DNA from 3 places in the Paenibacillus sp. FSL E2-0201 genome. Region 2 is predicted to be linked to each of the others. Evidence: riboswitches for the same ligand, from Rfam matches in the RefSeq annotation. Region 2 holds a riboswitch; each other region holds the start of a gene.
What was found. Region 2 has a riboswitch for cyclic di-GMP ahead of NSU15_RS29825 (NPCBM/NEW2 domain-containing protein). Riboswitches for the same ligand answer to the same signal wherever they lie in the genome.

Region 1 (3,374 bases), 840 kb from region 2:
TCCGCTCAAGAAAATGATTCGTTTTGCGCTAGATGGTATCACTTCCTTTTCCCATAAACCACTTAAGATTGCTACGTATGTTGGATTTTTCCTATCCTTTTCTAGCTTTCTCTATTTATTCTTCGTCTTATTTCAAAGAATCTTCTTCACATCATGGACGGTTCCAGGTTGGGCTTCCATTGTAGGCGTCAATTTGCTCTTTAATGGTATCGTTCTAATGCTGTTAGGTGTAATCGGAGAGTATATTGGACGGATTTATGACGAGTCTAAGGATAGACCGCTATATATTGTAAGTGAGACCAAAGGATATCCTAACGAGGAACAAGTGGATCGCCGGAAGGACTACAATAATGTCAGATAAGAACTTACGCGCTGCATTTATACAGTTTCTTAAATTTAATGCCGTAGGTTTGGTGAATACCCTAATTGATTTCGTAATCTTCACATTACTGAACTCACTTGGAATGGTATATGCGTTGGCACAGGTGATTTCTTATAGTGCAGGGACAGCGAACAGCTTTATTTTGAATAAAAAAGTTACCTTCAAGGATCACAATCGTGGCAGTAAAGAGGGCTTTGATAAGGCTCAGTTGCTGAAGTTTATCATACTGAATCTGGTAGTGCTCGGAATATCGCTGTTGCTAATGCATCTGTTGACTGACAAACTAGGCGTTCAAGTGTTGATCTCTAAGGTATTAGTAACGTTTGTGACGGTGATCATTAACTTCTTCGGAAGTCGTAAATGGGTATTCTAAAGTGCAGTAGAACCAATCCACGGAGGTGAAAATCATGCGTAAATTCTCGTATGTGCTCATACTGGCTGGGATCCTTATCATGCTTTATCCAAAAGCTAACGAATGGTATAACGACTGGCAGCAGGAGAAGCTATTAGAAACGGCTGAACTGAGCACCATCGAAAGCACTCCACCACCTGATCTGAAGAGTAGATATGCCGAGGTCACTCAGCTACTAGCAGAGGAATCCGTTCTAGATGCACAGGCACAGCCTCAAGAAACAGAAAAGCCAGAACCGGAGATTGAAGTGGGCGGCAAAGTTATCGCATTAATAGAGATTGCTAAGATTGATCTGAAGCTGCCAGTATTAGAAGGAGCAACAAAAGCAAATATGAAGCATGCTGCGGCCCATATGAAAGAAACGGCCCCGCTTGGAGAAATCGGGAACGCCGCAATAGCTGCTCATAGAGCTAGAACTACGGGCAGATTGTTTAACAGATTGAATGAAGTTGTGGTTGGGGATGTAATCACGGTAAAAACGAGCGATCAGGTATATAATTACGAGGTTTATGATATTTCTGTTGTACTTCCCAGTGATGTGTCTGTTCTTGACGGGAATAACAAGGATAAGATTCTTACTCTAATTACGTGTGATCCACTAGTAGATCCTACACATCGTTTGATTGTTCATGCTAAGCTTACCTAATAGTTGATGAGAAATGACAAGAGAACTGAAATACAGAGAGATAACTATAAAATAATAGTAAAACTAGCAATTTTGTTCTTGTTTACGAGGATAAATATGGTAGTATAAGACTATAAAAGCTAAACACGATAAACGGCAAACCTATCGAAAGGTAGGGACGCAAAGCTAAAGGGCCTTCCCGTAAGGATGGCAGCCAGTTACCGAATGAAGAGGCTTTTTTTGTTTTTATGAAATATATAAGAATCTAAGATTCATATTTCTACTTGGACTTATTCTGTTAATTTGTCTAGTGAAATTAGAACAGATAGAGCTTATACGATAACGGCAAACCTATCGAAAGGTAGGGACGCAAAGCTAAAGGGCCTTCCCGAAAGGATGGCAGCCAGCTACCGAAAGGAGTTTTATCCGTGAAAAAGGTTTATTTTATGATGGTGGCGCTGTTCGTGCTGATTACTTCGGTTCCAGTAAGCACAGCTCAAGCTGCAAGCGCAGATTCAAACTGGTTGAATACATCCAAATTGGCTCAAGGTGTAATCGGTATTAACTACGATATTCCAAAAGATAAAAGAGTTAAGCTGATGATCACAAAAGATAACAGTAGCTATACATACAATTTATATGCTTCTGGACAAGCTGAGGACTTCCCTTTGCAACAAGGGAATGGGACTTATAAAGTTTCTGTTCTTGAGAATACAACAGGTAATAAATATAAGGCTCTCTATTCTGAAGTAGTAGATTTAACTATGAACGACTCAAATTCCGTATATTTGGGCTCCGTACAGAATGTGAAATGGAGTTCTTCTGATAAAGCAATCGTTAAGGCTAAAGAGCTTACAAAAGGTAAAACAACAGATGAAGAAAAAGTTAAGGCAATTTATAACTATGTAGTTGCTAATGTACAATATGATTATTCTCTTGCTAATAACGTAACAACAGATTACATTCCGAACATTAACAACACTTTGAATACTAAAAAAGGAATCTGCTATGACTATGCTTCTCTTTTTGCCGCAATGCTGCGTAGTGTAGATGTGCCTGCTAAATTGGTGATGGGGAATACTAGCTACGTTACGCAATACCATGCATGGAATGAAGTATTGATGGATGGGAAATGGGTTACTATTGATACCACGGTAGATGCATCGGCAGCGAAGAGTAAGAAGAATACGGATTTTATTAAGGCTTCAAGTAAGTATACTGCAGCAAAATACTATTAATTTGAAACGCTAGAATCATAACTCTATTAAATAAACAACCAGCTTAATAATTGGTCAAGCCCCCATTTTATAGACACTGAAAAAAGACCCTAGGCAATAAGCTGTTTCCGGTACTCTACCGGAGGCAGCTTATTTAACCTTCGTTGTGGCCGATGTTGGTTATAAAATCGAATGTAATCTTCAATTTTCCTTTGTGCCTCATCCATATTTCGGATATCATAAGGATAGAGTCCTTCCGTTTTGAGATGCGAGAAGAAGCTCTCCATAGAGGCGTTGTCATAACAATTGCCTCGGCGAGACATGCTGATTCGGGCCCCAACCTTTGGCAGCATGTCGTGGTATGCATGAGACGTGTATTGGAATCCCTGATCGCTGTGAACGATCAGTCCAGTCACGTCTTTTTGCTGACTCCACGCCTGCTCAAAGGTCCGGAGAACCAGTTCGTTGTCGTTCCTAGCGCTCATTTGATAAGCGATAATTTCGTTATTGAATAAATCTTTAATCGCAGAAAGATAGAGCCACTTTTCGCCTACACGATATTGCGTAATGTCTGTCACCCATTTTTGGTTGGGAGCATCCGCTTTGAAATCCCGTTTCAAAATATTTTTCGCCACACGGTCTCCTTCAGAAGTAGCATAATTACAACGATGTTTTCGGCGGATCCTCGAACGAATGCCTAAATCCTGCATAATTCTGAGTACCTTCTTATGATTCATC
Region 2 (3,374 bases):
CTGTATAAAATCTAAATTCAGCCGCAAAAGGTCTGTTAATATTGGCTTTTGTGAACTTGAATTTCAATCTTTTAAACTTCGTAGGCTCGAATTTAAACTCCAGAAAGTCGTTCGTACTAGTCGCGGTTCCGCTAGATACGAGCTGAAAGGTCTCTCCCTTACTCGTCTCTGATGCATAGATTTCAAAAGCTTCTGGGAACCCTTTGCGATTATCTCTAGCCAAGAAAGCCACTCTGTCTAATACTTTGGCCTGTGCTAATTCAAACACGACTTCATTCGTGAAGCTGTCGTCATTATTTTTGTTCGTTTCCCAATGTGTATTAGGCAGATCATCGAGCATGTATTCCGGTTTCGTACCTGGGTAGCTTCCACCATTCACCGTTACTTTTGATACGTTTGCGTTTGGCATTCTATAAGCTTCGCTATAGGCATTTTCGTATGCTGTACCATAGCCTTTTAGCTTCGAAACCTTAGCCGCTGTTGCCTCTATTTGATGATTCTCCAGAAGTACTTTTGCATTCTCTATATCTGCTTGAAACTGCGCGTACAGTGGATGTGTCTGCACTTCTTGTTCTAAAGCCGTTAATTTCTCCATCGTATTAAATGCTGCGCTAACTTGACTCAAGGTATCATCTGTAAATAAATTTTTCATTTTAGTGGATACGGTATCTTCTTTGTAAAAAGAAAACTCAGCCGCACTCGCCCAATCTTGGTTAGCTTTTTTGAAGACAAATTTAAGTCTCTTGAAGGCTGTAGGTGCAAACTGAATCTCTACTACGTCACCTGCTCCGCCTTTATATTCTCCAGAGGATACTAGCGTATAATCGCCTGCATCCGTAGTTGAGCCATAAATATCAAATTCCTGAGCAAACCCCTTCCCCTTTGCACTGGATTGTCTTGCAGCGTATACGATTCTATTTAATTCAGTGGACTCATTGAAAACAAAGACAACCTCATTCGTAAACGTTGAACTATTCGGTTTGCCCGTTTCCCAATGCGTACTCATATCGCCATCCATAGCCTTAGCTATAGGTGAACCTGAGTAGTTACCACCGTTATTGGTAATGGATTTAATATTCGCAGGATTCATTCTAAAAACATCATTATAAGCGCCTAGGATAGCCTTGCCGTACAGATCAAACGGAATAACTGACGCATTGCTGAATAGGTCAGCCTTGCTTTGTACTACAGTGTTCACTACACTTACCTTGCTTACATCACTTGCTAAAGCATAACCTGCCTCACTCGAAAAACTAGCTAACATGGCTGCCGATGTAGCGATCGCAATCATTTTTTTCATCTTTTCTACCCCCCAGATGTAATATGAATCTCTTCTATGCCTAAAAATGGGCACAAAAAAAACTACCCCAAAAGAGTAGCTTGATTGCATATAAAGTTGCATAAAAATTAAGACTTAATTTTTATTAAACCTTAACAAGCATAAACGCCTTCGGCGTCCTTATAAGGACGGTAAGCGTTTAAGCGAGAAATATAAGATATTAAGTATAGGAGTATAACTTATACTTTCTTATATTTTAACAAAAAGCGTAATACACTCTTTGGCAGCTGGCTGACAATAGTTATGATAACCTTAGTCCCTATAGCTTTGCGTCCCTACATTTCCATAGGTTTGCCTATGAAGTTTCGAATACATTACAAAGAGTAACATAACGCTACATCTGATCGCATGATTAAATGGTATGAAATACGAATAGGTAATTGCAATTAGTTTTTCTGTTCTGATAGATATTTTTTATTAACTATCCCAGACTATGAATGATACTTTAGAACTGCTTAGCGGCTTAATCCCCTAGCCCAAACAAACGCCGGAACCAATTCCACACATCACCCGTGATCGGAATTAACCCGAAACCATGCTCTCCAACAGCGATTACACCATATGCCCATTGTCCAATAGCTATCGCACCTCCAGCGATTCGCCCTATGGCTATCGCCCCAAACGCCGTATCGCCTATGGCTATCGCTCCCAATGCTTTTTCGGCTATCGCGATCGCTCCCACAGCCACTCCTGCAATTGCAATTGCTCCCGCGGCAAAGCCAAGCCAACTAAGTGCTATCGCTCCGAGCGCTAACCACATCCCCAGTGATATAGCACCTACGGATAGTACACCGACGCTTATTGCACCTATGGATATCAAGCCTATAGCTACATCTCCAATAGCAATTAAACCAACAGCCGTCTTCACTTGTGGCTTGCTTCCGTGACCATACCCCTGACCTGAGTATCGACCTAAATTGCTGCGGATACTTACCACCGGAAATGATGGAGACGGCCATTGATAATCAATTTCCCGTCCACCTAACCCTCTAGATTCCGCCCAGCGCGTGATGTACTTATGCCATTTCATATCCATCCCGTCCCCCTTCTCAATTACCTTAATTATACAACCCCGGGGTTTGCCTGTACTCAGACTCTGACCTGAAATCCATCTCATCCTCTAGACGGAGATATCCTCATTAGGATCACTGTTTGGGAATAGGATCAGGCTTTCCAAATAAACATCCCTGAAACAACTGATAACCACTCTGCTTAAGCCATTCAAAGTCCTCTCTAAACTCCACACCTTCTGCTAAAGGAACGGATTGTATTTCTAAAGCTTTTTGTAAAAATTGTTTAGCTATTTTCTGTTTGTTCAGATCGCTGGACACACCCTGCACATATTTCATATCCAGCTTCATGTAATGGGGTTTAAGCTCCCATAACATCTCGATTGTGCTGAAGCCCTCGCCAACATCATCTAAAGCGTATTCAAATCCCCGATCCTTGTAATATGTCAAAATAGCTTTCAAATGAGCGAGATCATCCACTTTCTCCGTCTCAACAACTTCAAAGACAAAAAGAGACGGATCGACGCCTAATTGATTGGCCAGTTCAACGGTTGATCTTAAGCAGAATTCTGGAGCGTAGATCGACGTTGGGATAAAATTAATAAACGTTTTTTTATTTAAGGGTGCAGCATATTTTACAGCAGTCATTCTACATAACCGGTCTAAAGCATATAAACGCCCACGATTCCGTGCCGCCGCAAATATCTCATTAGGATAGATTAGGGACCCATCTTCTTTTTTAAATCTGGATAGGAGCTCGTATGCAAAAATCTCTTCCCGTACGTTCACAATCGGTTGGAAGTGACAAGTAACTAAGCCCTTAGTTATAACCTCATCAATCCACTTCATATCAAGTACAGTGGGTAATTCGGATAGAGGTCTCCATGTTTGGTCATCTATACGGAATTCAGCCTGCTCCGACTCCATATGGTCATTACAGAAATCTAGAAAATCCCGCACCCCAGCCTCCTTAATCGTAATCACATTTTCTTCTACCTTATGTATCGTATTACTTCTACTCAAGT
Region 3 (3,374 bases), 2.1 Mb from region 2:
GAACACCCAATTGATCAAACTGACCCATCGAAATCAGGGCAGAGATAACTGCGATTTCCTTCCAGTCAGCTTCGATTGTGTTGCGTTGAAAAATATCGCCGTAGGCATTTCCCATAATAAATTCAGCCAAATCAGGGAAATGTTCTTTAATCGGAGCCAGTGCCTTAGCTCCGTAGTCTCCTGAGAGATTCGTGAAGTGGTTAAGACCACTGTTTACATTGTCTTTCATAAGTGACCTCCTAATTTAGGTTCAAAGTACGATGAGCAGTCGGAGGGACCTCATCACGGTCTGTTAGCAGTTCAATGACGGCAACACGGTTGATGGCAACAGCGTCCTTGATAGCTGTTTCGAACTCCTCAGCTGTCTCACATTTGTAACCCGTAGCACCAAGTGATTCTGCGAATTTCACAGCGTCCATAGGGACTTCGTAGATCGTTCCGTCAATACGTCCTGTAGTTTTTTCCATACCTTTTAGAGCCATATCTAGCTGTTTATTATTCACAACAATGAATATGACAGGAATATCCTTGCAGACAGCAGCGTTAATCTCTGCGCCTAGCATCATAAAGCAGCCGTCTCCTGTAATGCAGAAGATCGTTTCTTCTGGTGCAGCAACCTTTGCGCCAATTGCCATCCCGATGGAATTACCCATACAAGCAAAGTAAGCATCGAATACAAAACTGCCAGGTTTCTTAACCTTGTACCATTTCGCAGCATGGAAACCGTGACTTCCATCATCAACAAAGACTGTGCTGTTATAAGGAATCAAATCACTCATCGTACTCAAGACCGATGCAAGTGAAAGGTTTGGTAAAATCGGAGGCTCTTCGGTATAATCGGAATTTGTCGGTGCTTCGCGTTTTGTGATGTTGTTCGTGTCAATATTATTGAGATAGCAAACTAGATTGTCACGTAGATCTCCAGTCACTGGAATCGTTTTAGAGAACAATATTTTTCCGACAAAAGTCGGATCGCTATCAAACTGAATTAATGTTGCAGGATGATTTTCCTTTTTAAGATTACAAATAGTCATATCGCTTAAACGTGACCCGAGAACGATAAATAGATCACTTTGATTCAGCAAGTCATCCCCATGGGTACAACCGCCTACTCCAATTGGACCGTGATAGAGTGGATGATCCCAAGCTATAGCTCCTTTACCACCTGGAGATGTAACTACAGGAATATTAAATGTTTCTGCTAATTGAATTAGCTCACTATGTGCTCCTGAGCGGTTAACGCCTTTACCCGCGATAATTATTGGATTCTTTGAGTTATTTATAGCATCAAGTACACGGTCGATATTAGCATGGCTGACCAGTGATTCGCGTTCAGGGATTACAATATTACATTCCTCTAGCAATTCCGTTTGTACATCAAAGGGAATACAAAGGTGAACGGGACCACGATTACCGCTCAAAGCAATGGATATGGCATGATTAAAGATTGTGCTAAAGTGATCTCCACGTTCAATAAGCTTGCTATATAAGGTGGCAGGTCTAAACATATCAGCTAAATCAGCTAGAAAAGAGGTAGAGTCCTGACATTGGGGAATTCCAAGCTCTTTAATAGATTGATGGCCAGTAATAAATAGGACAGGTAGGTTGTTGGCCTTAGCATGTGCTGCTGCAGTTAGTAGGTTTGTTCCACCAGGACCCGAAGTGCCAAAAGCTACGCCTAGTTTTCCAGTTTTCAGCGCATAACCAGCTGCTTCGAAGCCGGAACTGCTTTCATGTCTTCCAGGAATAAATTCAATACCGTAATCTACCATTTTAAGAACGATAGGACAAATGGATTTACCGATGATACCAAAGGAATGGGTAACACCAAGGTTCCGTAGTGCTTCCGACATGTAATCTGCGACTGTCTTCAAAAAATACACCTCACAAGTTGATTGTTATTTTAAAACCAAACACTAGAAAACCTGTGCTCTAAAATAGGGCACAGGTTGGTAGCATAAATCGCCATAGAGACTGAACAAAAGTCCAGTCGTCTTGGTTTTCAGCAACCTGGCAGTCATGGCCTCAGATTAAAAATGAGGCTGTAGATCCATGGTTTTGCGTCATCCTCTTTCGAAGATTTTGCCAATATTAATTTAGAAATTTATAAGAAGAATTTTCCTTTACAATATATTCCTAGACACTCTTTGTCAATATATTATCGCAAATTAACTCGAATTTTGACGAAAGTCTTGTCGAACCTATGAAATAATAGATATAAAAAAACTGCTCCTAAGTCTAAGCTTAGGAGCAGTTTTTGAATTTGTTTATATGATTTGGACGTCACTTAAAACTTGAAAATATGGATCGTCTTCTGTAGATTAAATACAGCCTGAGTCATTTTCTCAGTTTCTTCTGCAACGGACTGCAGGGCATTAATTTGTTCATTCATAGCGGCTGATACTTCTTCGGTGCCGGCAGCGGTTTGCTGCGTGATCGCAGAGATATTCTCGATTGCACTTGAGATTTTCAATGCACTTTCCAACATAAGATCACTTTCGGCAGAGAAGGAGGAGATCTGCTCGGTAATATACTGTACACTTTGCACGATTTGAGCAAAGATATGAGCAGATTGAGTGATCATCTCATTCTGTACCTGTACGACTTCTTCGTTGATAGCGATATTATCAATCGCTTGTTTAATATCAGTTTCGATGCTCCGAACCAAGCCAAAGACTTCCTTCGTAGAAGCCGTTGATTCTTCAGCGAGCTTGCGAACCTCCTGTGCGACTACAGCAAATCCTCGACCATGTTCTCCTGCACGCGCTGCTTCGATGGAAGCATTTAGTGATAACAGGTTGGTCTGTTCAGCGATCTCAGTAATGGTCTTTGTGATCATCGTAATGCCGCGAGCATTTTGAGAAAGGGCTTCGATAGTGTCAGCTACTTTTTGAGTAGCCTGGATGTTTTTACGCATGCCTTCAGCTTGAGTATCAACGGATTGGCGTCCTTGTTCAACTAGCTCTAATGTATGTATTGAACGTCTGTTCATTTCTTTTGTTGAGTTCGTATAATTGGATACTTTATTCTCAATATCTTTAATAGATTCTGTCATTTCAGCGATATCCGTAGATATTTCATTTGCACCAAGAGCTAGCTCGTTAGACGAAGAGGCTACCTGTGCCATGACAATTTTCAAATTCTGATTCTTATCTTCGATTCCACGGCTTGCATCCATAACTTGACGAGTGATTTGTGATGCTTCTGTCAAAATCTTCTTGAGCTTGTCAATCATAGTATTAAAGGAACGGCTTACGTCCCCCATAGACCCGTTCTCGTCGGCTCTACTAGTAAAATCCCCTTTTGAAATACTATGAGATACATTCGCGATGTCATCAAAAGAAGATGTAAGCGTTCTCTCGATAAAGCGGGCC

Region 1: linked by a shared signal. The riboswitch ahead of NSU15_RS03090 (transglutaminase-like domain-containing protein) and the one ahead of NSU15_RS29825 (NPCBM/NEW2 domain-containing protein) in region 2 are both predicted to bind cyclic di-GMP.
Region 3: linked by a shared signal. The riboswitch ahead of NSU15_RS20710 (thiamine pyrophosphate-binding protein) and the one ahead of NSU15_RS29825 (NPCBM/NEW2 domain-containing protein) in region 2 are both predicted to bind cyclic di-GMP.

Annotation. Positions count from the first base shown of each region.
Region 1 covers NZ_CP150154.1:678,803-682,176, forward strand. The annotation lists gene NSU15_RS03075 (glycosyltransferase family 2 protein) at 1-361, shown strand, start outside; gene NSU15_RS03080 (GtrA family protein) at 351-755, shown strand; gene NSU15_RS03085 (class D sortase) at 790-1,440, shown strand; cyclic di-GMP riboswitch class I at 1,565-1,645, shown strand; cyclic di-GMP riboswitch class I at 1,754-1,834, shown strand; gene NSU15_RS03090 (transglutaminase-like domain-containing protein) at 1,848-2,657, shown strand; gene NSU15_RS03095 (IS3 family transposase) at 2,747-3,374, opposite strand, start outside.
Region 2 covers NZ_CP150154.1:6,627,644-6,631,017, forward strand. The annotation lists gene NSU15_RS29825 (NPCBM/NEW2 domain-containing protein) at 1-1,300, opposite strand, end outside; cyclic di-GMP riboswitch class I at 1,559-1,645, opposite strand; gene NSU15_RS29830 (hypothetical protein) at 1,803-2,375, opposite strand; gene NSU15_RS29835 (EAL domain-containing protein) at 2,485-3,374, opposite strand, start outside.
Region 3 covers NZ_CP150154.1:4,537,989-4,541,362, reverse strand. The annotation lists gene NSU15_RS20715 (carboxymuconolactone decarboxylase family protein) at 1-229, opposite strand, end outside; gene NSU15_RS20710 (thiamine pyrophosphate-binding protein) at 240-1,883, opposite strand; cyclic di-GMP riboswitch class I at 2,002-2,097, opposite strand; gene NSU15_RS20705 (HAMP domain-containing methyl-accepting chemotaxis protein) at 2,288-3,374, opposite strand, start outside.